2 regions of the Streptomyces sp. NPDC015144 genome follow, and region 1 is predicted to be linked to the other one. Evidence: riboswitches for the same ligand, from Rfam matches in the RefSeq annotation. Region 1 holds a riboswitch; the other holds the start of a gene.
The links. A riboswitch is a leader RNA that binds a small molecule or an ion and turns the genes downstream of it on or off. The one in region 1 is predicted to bind cyclic di-AMP.
Positions count from the first base shown of each region.

Region 2: linked by a shared signal. The riboswitch ahead of ACF08W_RS32105 (M23 family metallopeptidase) and the one ahead of ACF08W_RS01240 (peptidoglycan DD-metalloendopeptidase family protein) in region 1 are both predicted to bind cyclic di-AMP.

Region 1 is NZ_JBIBUU010000001.1:290,749-294,782, forward strand. Features, by position in the region: gene ACF08W_RS01230 (tyrosine-protein phosphatase) at 1-63, opposite strand, end outside; gene ACF08W_RS01235 (alpha-galactosidase) at 289-2,385, shown strand; cyclic di-AMP (ydaO/yuaA leader) riboswitch at 2,681-2,837, shown strand; gene ACF08W_RS01240 (peptidoglycan DD-metalloendopeptidase family protein) at 2,841-3,746, shown strand; gene ACF08W_RS01245 (SGNH/GDSL hydrolase family protein) at 3,911-4,034, shown strand, end outside.
Region 2 is NZ_JBIBUU010000027.1:67,910-71,943, forward strand. Features, by position in the region: gene ACF08W_RS32090 (SHOCT domain-containing protein) at 1-20, opposite strand, end outside; tRNA gene ACF08W_RS32095 (tRNA-Met) at 182-255, shown strand; gene ACF08W_RS32100 (PP2C family protein-serine/threonine phosphatase) at 434-1,615, shown strand; cyclic di-AMP (ydaO/yuaA leader) riboswitch at 1,944-2,096, shown strand; gene ACF08W_RS32105 (M23 family metallopeptidase) at 2,108-3,256, shown strand; gene ACF08W_RS32110 (aldo/keto reductase) at 3,524-4,034, shown strand, end outside.

The DNA.
Region 1 (4,034 bases):
GAAGTTGCGGACACCCGCCAGTTCGGGCTCCGTCGACGGTGTCTGCGGCAGCTGCTGCGTCACGGTTACTCCAGGAATGTCCGGCGCCGTCGTGGTCGTCGGCGGCACGACTGCCGCGACCCTACGGCATCGATTCCTCAGGCAACCATCTCGGGCCCCGGCTGTCGATACCCGGGCGAACCCGGGTCCGCCCGGCGGCCCGCCCAGCCGACGCGTCCCCCGAGGCACCGTTGCCCGCACCCTCCCGTCGGCCGATGATGTGCGGAACTGTCGGAAAATGGGGGCGCGATGATCGAGACGGGCCGTACCGGCCGCACCTGGCTGCTCACCGGCGAGAACAGCGGCTACGCACTGACTCTGACCGAACGGGACGAGCTGCTCCATCTGCACTGGGGCCCGAGGATCGGCCTCGCGGCCGCCGAGGCCCTGGCGGCCGTACCCGACCTCCTCCACCGGAGCTTCGAATCCCCCCTCGACGGCCACGAGGAGTACCCGGTCGAGGGCGGCCCCCGGTTCGTCCGCCCCGCCCTCTCGGTCCGCACCCCGCTCGTCCGCGGCACCGAGTGGACCTTCCGGGGTGCCGAGACCGACGGCGACGAACTGCGGATCGGCTTCACCGACGCCGTGCACCGGCTCGGCCTCACCCTGCACTACCGGATGCGGGACGACTCCGACGTCGTGGAGCGCTGGGCCACCGTCGCCCACACCGGCCCGGACGGCCCGCCGCTGGAACTGCTGCGCGCCGACGCGGCCGCCTGGTCGCTGCCCGCCCGGGACGGCTGGCGGATCAGCCGGCTGCACGGCCGCTGGTCGGCCGAGACCCGGATCGAGCGCGCGGAGCTGCTCCACGGCGAGAGCGTCATCTCCAGCAGACGCGGCCACACCGGCCACCAGTACCTGCCGTGGGCCGCGCTGGACGCCGACGGCGCGGCGACCGAGGAGAGCGGCGAGGTCTACGGCTGTGCGCTCGGCTGGTCCGGCTCCTGGCGGATCTGCGTGCAGCGGCTGCCCGACGGCCTCGTACAGATCACCGGCGGCGCGGGGCACGACGAGTCCGGACTGCTCCGGCTCGCCCCGGGGGAGTCGTACACCACGCCCGTCTTCGCCGGGCTCTGGAGCGATCAGGGTTTCGGCGGGGCCAGCCGGGCCTGGCACGCCTGGCAGCTGGCCCATGTGATCCCGGACGCCGGGACCCTTCGGCCGGTGCTCTACAACTCCTGGGAGGCGACCGGCTTCGACATCTCGCTGGACCAGCAGCGGACCCTGGCCCGGCGCGCCGCGGACATGGGGGTCGAGCTGTTCGTGGTGGACGACGCCTGGTTCGGGCGGCGGACCAGCGACCGGGCCGGGCTCGGCGACTGGACCCCGAACCCGGACCGGTTCCCCGGCGGGCTGAAGCCGCTCGCCGACGAGGTGCACGCACTCGGCATGCGGTTCGGCATCTGGGTCGAACCGGAGATGGTCAACCCCGACAGCGACCTCTACCGGGCGCACCCCGACTGGGTCCAGCACGTCCCCGGCCGGACCCGCACCGAGTACCGCAACCAGCTGGTGCTCAATCTGGCCCGGCCCGATGTCCGGGAGTACCTCTGGGAGCAGCTCGACGCACTGCTCTCCAGCACCCCCGTCGACTACGTGAAATGGGACTTCAACCGCTGTTTCACCGACCCCGGCTGGCCCGGTGAGGAGTACCCGCAGCGGATCTGGACCGCTCATGTGGACGCCCTGTACGCGCTGATCGACCGGCTCAGGGCCGCGCACCCCCACGTCGCCTTCGAGTCCTGCTCGGGCGGCGGCGGCCGGATCGACCTGGGCATCCTCTCCCGCACCGACCAGGTGTGGACCTCCGACAACACCGATCCGCTCGACCGGCTCGCCATCCAGGAGGGGTTCAGCCACCTCCACCCCGCCCGGGTGATGGCCGCCTGGGTCACCGACAGCCCGAACCGGCAGCTCAACGGCAGGGTCAGTTCGCTGCGTTTCCGGTTCGTGAGCGCCATGGCCGGAGTGCTCGGCATCGGCGGGAACCTCGCCGAATGGAGCGAGGAGGAGCTGGCCGAGGCGCGTGGCTGGGTGGATCTCTACAAGGAGATCCGCCCCGTGGTGCAGCAGGGCGCGCTGTACCGGCTGCGCGAACCGCGCGGCGGACTCAGCGCCGTCCAGTACGTACACGGCGAGGAGACCGTGGTGCTGATGTGGCTGGAGGCCCAGCGGTACGGGGAGCGCCCGCCGGCCCTGCGGCTGCGCGGGGTCGACCCCGCGGCCACGTACACCTGCCAGGACACCGGGGCGGTCCACCACGGATCGGTCCTGCTCCACCGGGGGCTGCACACCGGCCTCCGGGGCGATCTCGACGCGCGGGTGCTGCGCCTGCGACGGGACTGACCGCCCCGCCATGTCCGTAATGCGCACTTTTTACGAACATCTCCCGCTTATAAGAGGGATGGCCGGTGCCCCGTGAGCGGGATCATATTCGTGACGGTGTGTGGCGGCGGGCGGGACGGGAATTCCGTTCGCCGCGCGGAACAACAAGATCCGTAATCCACGGAGGGTGACCGGAATTCCCTACCGAATTCCCGAAAAGGAATACCGGCGGGGAACCCGGTGCTTGTTCTCGCCGTCCCGGCTCGCTTACGGTCACCGCATTCCGGACGGCCCGCCCAATCCTGCCGCCGACCGGAATTCACATCCACTTATCGCGTGGCAGGAGCGGGGGAACCAGGTAGGCCGCTGGCCGGAGAGATCCGGACGGCTCGGGGTGAAGTCGCACACCGTGCGGCCGGGCATCTCCAGCCCGAACCCGACAGCTCACCTCGCAGGCGCCGGAGAGGAAAGACGCCATGCCCATCACGGGTAAGCACCGCCGTCCCAAGATCGGCCCCATCGCTCGCGGTTTCGCCGCGGTCAGCACCGGTGGCGCCGTCATCGCACTGCCGCTGCTCGGTGCCACCGGCGCCCACGCCGCCGACCAGGCCGCCGCGCCGGAGCAGGCCCCCGTCGCGCACACCGCGCCGAAGGCCGCCCCGCAGTCCGCGCCCACCACGTACTCCGTCGTCCCCGGCGACTACCTGTCGAAGATCGCGGCCGAGCACCACGTCGCGGGCGGCTGGCAGAAGCTGTACCAGGACAACCGCGAGGTCGTCGGCAAGAACCCCAGCCTGATCCTCCCCGGGATGAAGCTGACCCTCGGCGCCGCCGCCGTCGGTACGGCCGCTCCCACCGGTGCGGCCGCGCCGTCGAAGGCCGCCCCGGCCGCCGAGCAGCCCGCCCCGGCGGCCCCGGCCGCCAAGGAGGCCCCGGCCCCGGCCACCAAGGAGGCCCCGGCCACCGAGAACACCGGCTCCGGCTACGTCCACCCGGTCCCCGGCAGCCACACCACCAATTACCGGGCCTCCGGCTCCAACTGGTCCAGCGGCAGCCACACCGGCATCGACTTCCCCGTCTCCACCGGCACCGGCGTCAAGGCCATCACCTCCGGCACCGTCGTCACCGCCGGCTGGGGCGGCGCCTACGGCAACCAGGTCGTCGTCAAGCACGCCGACGGCCACTACTCGCAGTACGGCCACCTGTCCTCCCTCTCCGTCTCGGCGGGCCAGTCCGTGAGCGCCGGCCAGCAGGTCGGCCTCTCGGGCGCCACCGGCAACGTCACCGGCCCGCACCTCCACTTCGAGGTCCGCACCGGTCCCGAGTACGGTTCGGACATCGACCCGATCGCCTACCTGGCCTCGCACGGCATCTACGTCTGAGCGTGACCCGGAGCAGGACGAAGGAAGGGGCGGTGCGCGGTGGCGCACCGCCCCTTCCGCCTATTCCCCCTTTGCCAAAAACTGACCGGGTGGCCTATGTCACCACCCGTCAACCCTTTATTACGGTCGCGTAGGTCACATTCGACGGTGCAGGATAAGCGCTTGTGGCAGACGATTCGAGAAAAATGCAGCGTGGCGTCAACAACCGACAGGGCGTCATCGGGTCGTACGCGGCGATCGGCGACAGCTTCACCGAGGGAGTCGGTGACCCCGGCCCGGACGGAACAT
Region 2 (4,034 bases), on a different contig from region 1:
AGCATGGGGTAGTCGTCCACGGATCTCTCCTCGGTCGGCGCGCGCGTTCCGCACGGTGACGAACAGGGGTAAATCAGTCATATCACCGCATATCTGGGCTCGCCTGTTGTCCGTCGACGGCCGGTCGGTGGACCGGGTGGTCAAAAGGGCGTCGGGGATGGCGTAGAGTTGGGTTCACCGACGCGGGGTGGAGCAGCTCGGTAGCTCGCTGGGCTCATAACCCAGAGGTCGCAGGTTCAAATCCTGTCCCCGCTACTGAAGAATCGGGCCCGGTACGCATACAGCGTGCCGGGCCCGATTCGTTTTCTCCCGGGCCTGAGCGGGTACCTCCTTCGGCCGACGCGGAGTCGCCGCCCGTTCCCGCTCCGGTGAGGCTGGGGGACGGGGCGCGGCGCCGTCCGCGGCCGCGTGTGTACCGGGCAGGAGACCACAGGTGTGGAAGTGGGAGAAGAGGCGCGGTCGGCCCGCCGGGGGTGACACCCGCGGCCGGAGTTTCGTCCGTACGCTGCCCGCGCTGATGATCCTCGGCGGACTGCTCTTCGACGGCCTCACCCCGCAGACCTTCACCGCCATTCCGTTCTTCGTGGCAGCGCCGCTGATCGCCGCCCCGTTCTTCTCGCTGACCAGCACCATCCGGACCGCCGTCGCCTCGATGCTGGCGGTCATCCTGTTGCGCCTCTACAGCAGTACGTTGCCGGAGGTCGTGCCGCTGATCGAGCTGCTCACCCTGGCCACGGTCTCGGTCCTCGCGGTCGTGATCAACGGAGTGGTGCGGCGGAGCAACGAGCAACTGGCCTCCGCGCGGTTCATCGCCGAGACGGCCATGCGCGCGGTGGTGCCCCAGCCGGCCGCCCGGATCGCGGGCCTCCAGGTCGCGGCGCGGTACGAGGCGGCGCAGGCGGACGAGTACGTCGGCGGCGACCTGTTCGCCGTGGCGGACACCCCGCACGGGGTGCGGATGGTGGTCGGGGACGTGCGCGGCAAGGGGCTCGGGGCCGTGGAGACGGTCGCGGTGGTCATCGGGGCGTTCCGCGAGGCGGCCGAGCAGGAGCCTTCGCTGGCGGACGTGGCGGGCCGACTGGAGCGGGCGTTGTCCCGGGAGGAGGCGCGGCGGGGTGGGCTCGACGTGCTCGAAGGCTTCATCACCGCCGTACTGGCCGAGATCCCGGCCGGGCTGTCCCGGGTGCGGGTCGTCAACCGGGGGCACCCCGAGCCGATCCTGCTACACCCGGACGGGGCGCTGGAGGTGCTGCGGCCCTCGGTGCCCGCGCTGCCGCTCGGCATGGGGCTGGGGGCGTGGTCGGAGCGGACGGATGAATGGGAGCTGCCGGACGGGACGACGCTGCTCCTCTACACGGACGGCCTCTCCGAGGCGCGGAACGCCGAGGGGGTCTTCTACGACCCGGCGGCCCGGCTGCGCGGGCGGATCTTTCCGGGGCCGGAGGAGCTGCTCTCGGCGCTGACCGACGACGTACGCCTGCACACCGGCGGCGAGACGACCGACGACATGGCGCTGCTCGCGGTGGTACGTCCCGCGCGGGGGCAGCCGGACCGGCGCCGGACCGTGCGGATCGTGGGCGCGGAGCAGGATCGAACGGGCGGTGAGCAGGGTTGAACGGGCGGGGCCGGGGCGAGCGGGTGGGGGCGGGACTGGACGGGCGCGGGGCGGGACTTGACGGGCGCGGGGCGACTGGGTCGAACCGCCGCGAGGCGATGCCACCGTGCGTAATCGAAGGACGCCGCTCCGCATAACATTTGACACAACGTCAGAAATGAGTCGGCCGCTGAGTGGCGGTCAAGTGGGCCTGTTGGTCTGGCTATGTCCAGTAAAGTCCAGGCCAAAGACGTGAACGATCAGTGGGAACAGCTTGGAATGCGGCCCCGGTGTCTATTAACGTTCGATAACGCAGCGCGGTCGTCCCAGCCGTCATCAATGGCGGCGCCGTGCGCGAGCGCCGAATTCCGCAAGGGAACCGGGGAACCACCATCATGGGGTGAATCGGACACCTGTGTCTCGTGAGAGACGGAGGTGCCCGTAGGAGACCTTCCTGCTCCGAACCCGTCAGCTAACCCGGTAGGCGAGAAGGAAGGAAAGGAGTGCGCCCCCGTGGCGTCCAACAAGCCTGCCCCAGAAGCCCCTTCACGGTTCCAGGGCGATCACGGCGATTACGGCACCGGCTACGGCGTTGCCGACTACGGCTACGGCACCGGCCTCGACGCCGACCGCACCGCTGAGTTCACCACCGACTTCCGTTCCGACGCCGGCGACGGCGAGGCCGAGCGCGGCTGGAGCGAGTGGAACCCCACGGAGGAGACGGTCCGCCCGGTGCGCGGCCGGCACCGTGTCGCCAAGCAGCGCACGGGACTCGCCCGCAGCTCCACGGTCCTGGGCGTCGGCGTGATTGCGGCGGTCGGCGCGGGCGGCATGGCCACCGCGCAGGGCAAGCCCCCGGTCTCCATCTCGGTGCCGGACGCGATCACGAACAACCTCCCGGACGCCAAGTCCCTGCCCGGTGTGGGCGCCCTGTTCTCCGACGGGTCCGAGACCGACGGAGCGGACCAGGCCGTCACCGCCCCGCTCACCACCGCCGGCATCACCACCGCCGAGGCCGAGCAGGGTGCCACGGACGCCGGTGAGGCGCTGCGCGCCCGCATTCTCCAGCAGGCCGAGCAGCAGCAGGACGCGGCCGCCGCCGAGGCGAAGGCGGCCGAGGAGAAGGCCGCCGCCGAGAAGGCCGCCGCCGAGGCGAAGAAGCAGCAGGACGCGGCCGAGGCCAAGGTCGCCGCCGAGAAGAAGAAGGCGGAGGAGGAGGCCAAGAAGAAGGCGGAGGCCCTGCGGCTGGCCAAGCTCGCCGCCAGCTACTCCCTCCCGACCTTCTCGTACACGATCACCTCGACCTACGGCCAGGCCGGGTCGATGTGGTCCTCCGGCCACCACACCGGCCTCGACTTCGCCGCCCCGACCGGCACCCCGATCAAGGCCGTCCACAGCGGCACGATCAAGTCGGCCGGTCTGGCCGGTTCGTACGGCTACCGCACCGTGCTGGAGCTGGACGACGGTACGGAGATCTGGTTCTGCCACCAGTCGTCGATCGGTGTCAGCGTGGGCCAGAAGGTCACCACCGGCGAGACCATCGGCCGGGTCGGTGCGACCGGCAACGTGACCGGTCCCCACCTCCACCTGGAGGTCCACACCCCCGACGGTTCGGGCATCGACCCGATGGCCTGGTTCCAGAGCAAGGGCCTCAACCCCTGATCCGTCCTCCGGACACCGCTCCCCGGGCCGGTTCCTCCGGTGCCGGGGCCGGTGCGTCCGGCCCGTGGACCCCGGCAGCCCCGACGCTCTCCCCCCGACGTCAGGGCTGCCGGTCCTTTTCCCGCTCCCGACCCCGTCCGCGGGCGATCCCGTCCGCTGCCGACCCCGTCCGCGGGCGTCCGTCCGGGGCGTCCGTTCGGGGGACGGGAACGGGAACGGTCCGGCGCGAACGGAATAGCGGGCCCGCCGGGGTTCGTTGATCCACCCATGACTTCTCTTCGCCCGCTGGGCTCCTCCGGTCTCCAGGTCTTCCCGCTCGCACTCGGTGGCAACGTGTTCGGCTGGACGGCCGACGAGGCACAGTCCTTCGCCGTGCTGGACGCGTACACCGCGGCCGGGGGCAACTTCGTCGACACCGCGGACGGCTACTCCGCCTGGGTTCCGGGCAACAAGGGCGGGGAGTCGGAGACGGTCATCGGGAAGTGGCTCGCCTCCCGCTCCGACCGCGACGACCTCGTCATCGCCACCAAGGTCTCCACCCACCCCGACTACAAGGGGCTCGCCCCGGCCAACATCAAGGCCGCCGCCGAGGCGTCGCTGCGCCGGCTCGGCACCGACCGCATCGACCTCTACTACACGCACTTCGACGACGAGTCCGTGCCGGTCGAGGAGATCATCACCGCCCTGGACGAGCTGGTGAAGGAGGGCAAGGTCCGGGAGATCGCCGCCTCCAACATCAGCCCCGAGCGGCTCCGGGCCTCCCTGGACTTCTCCGAGC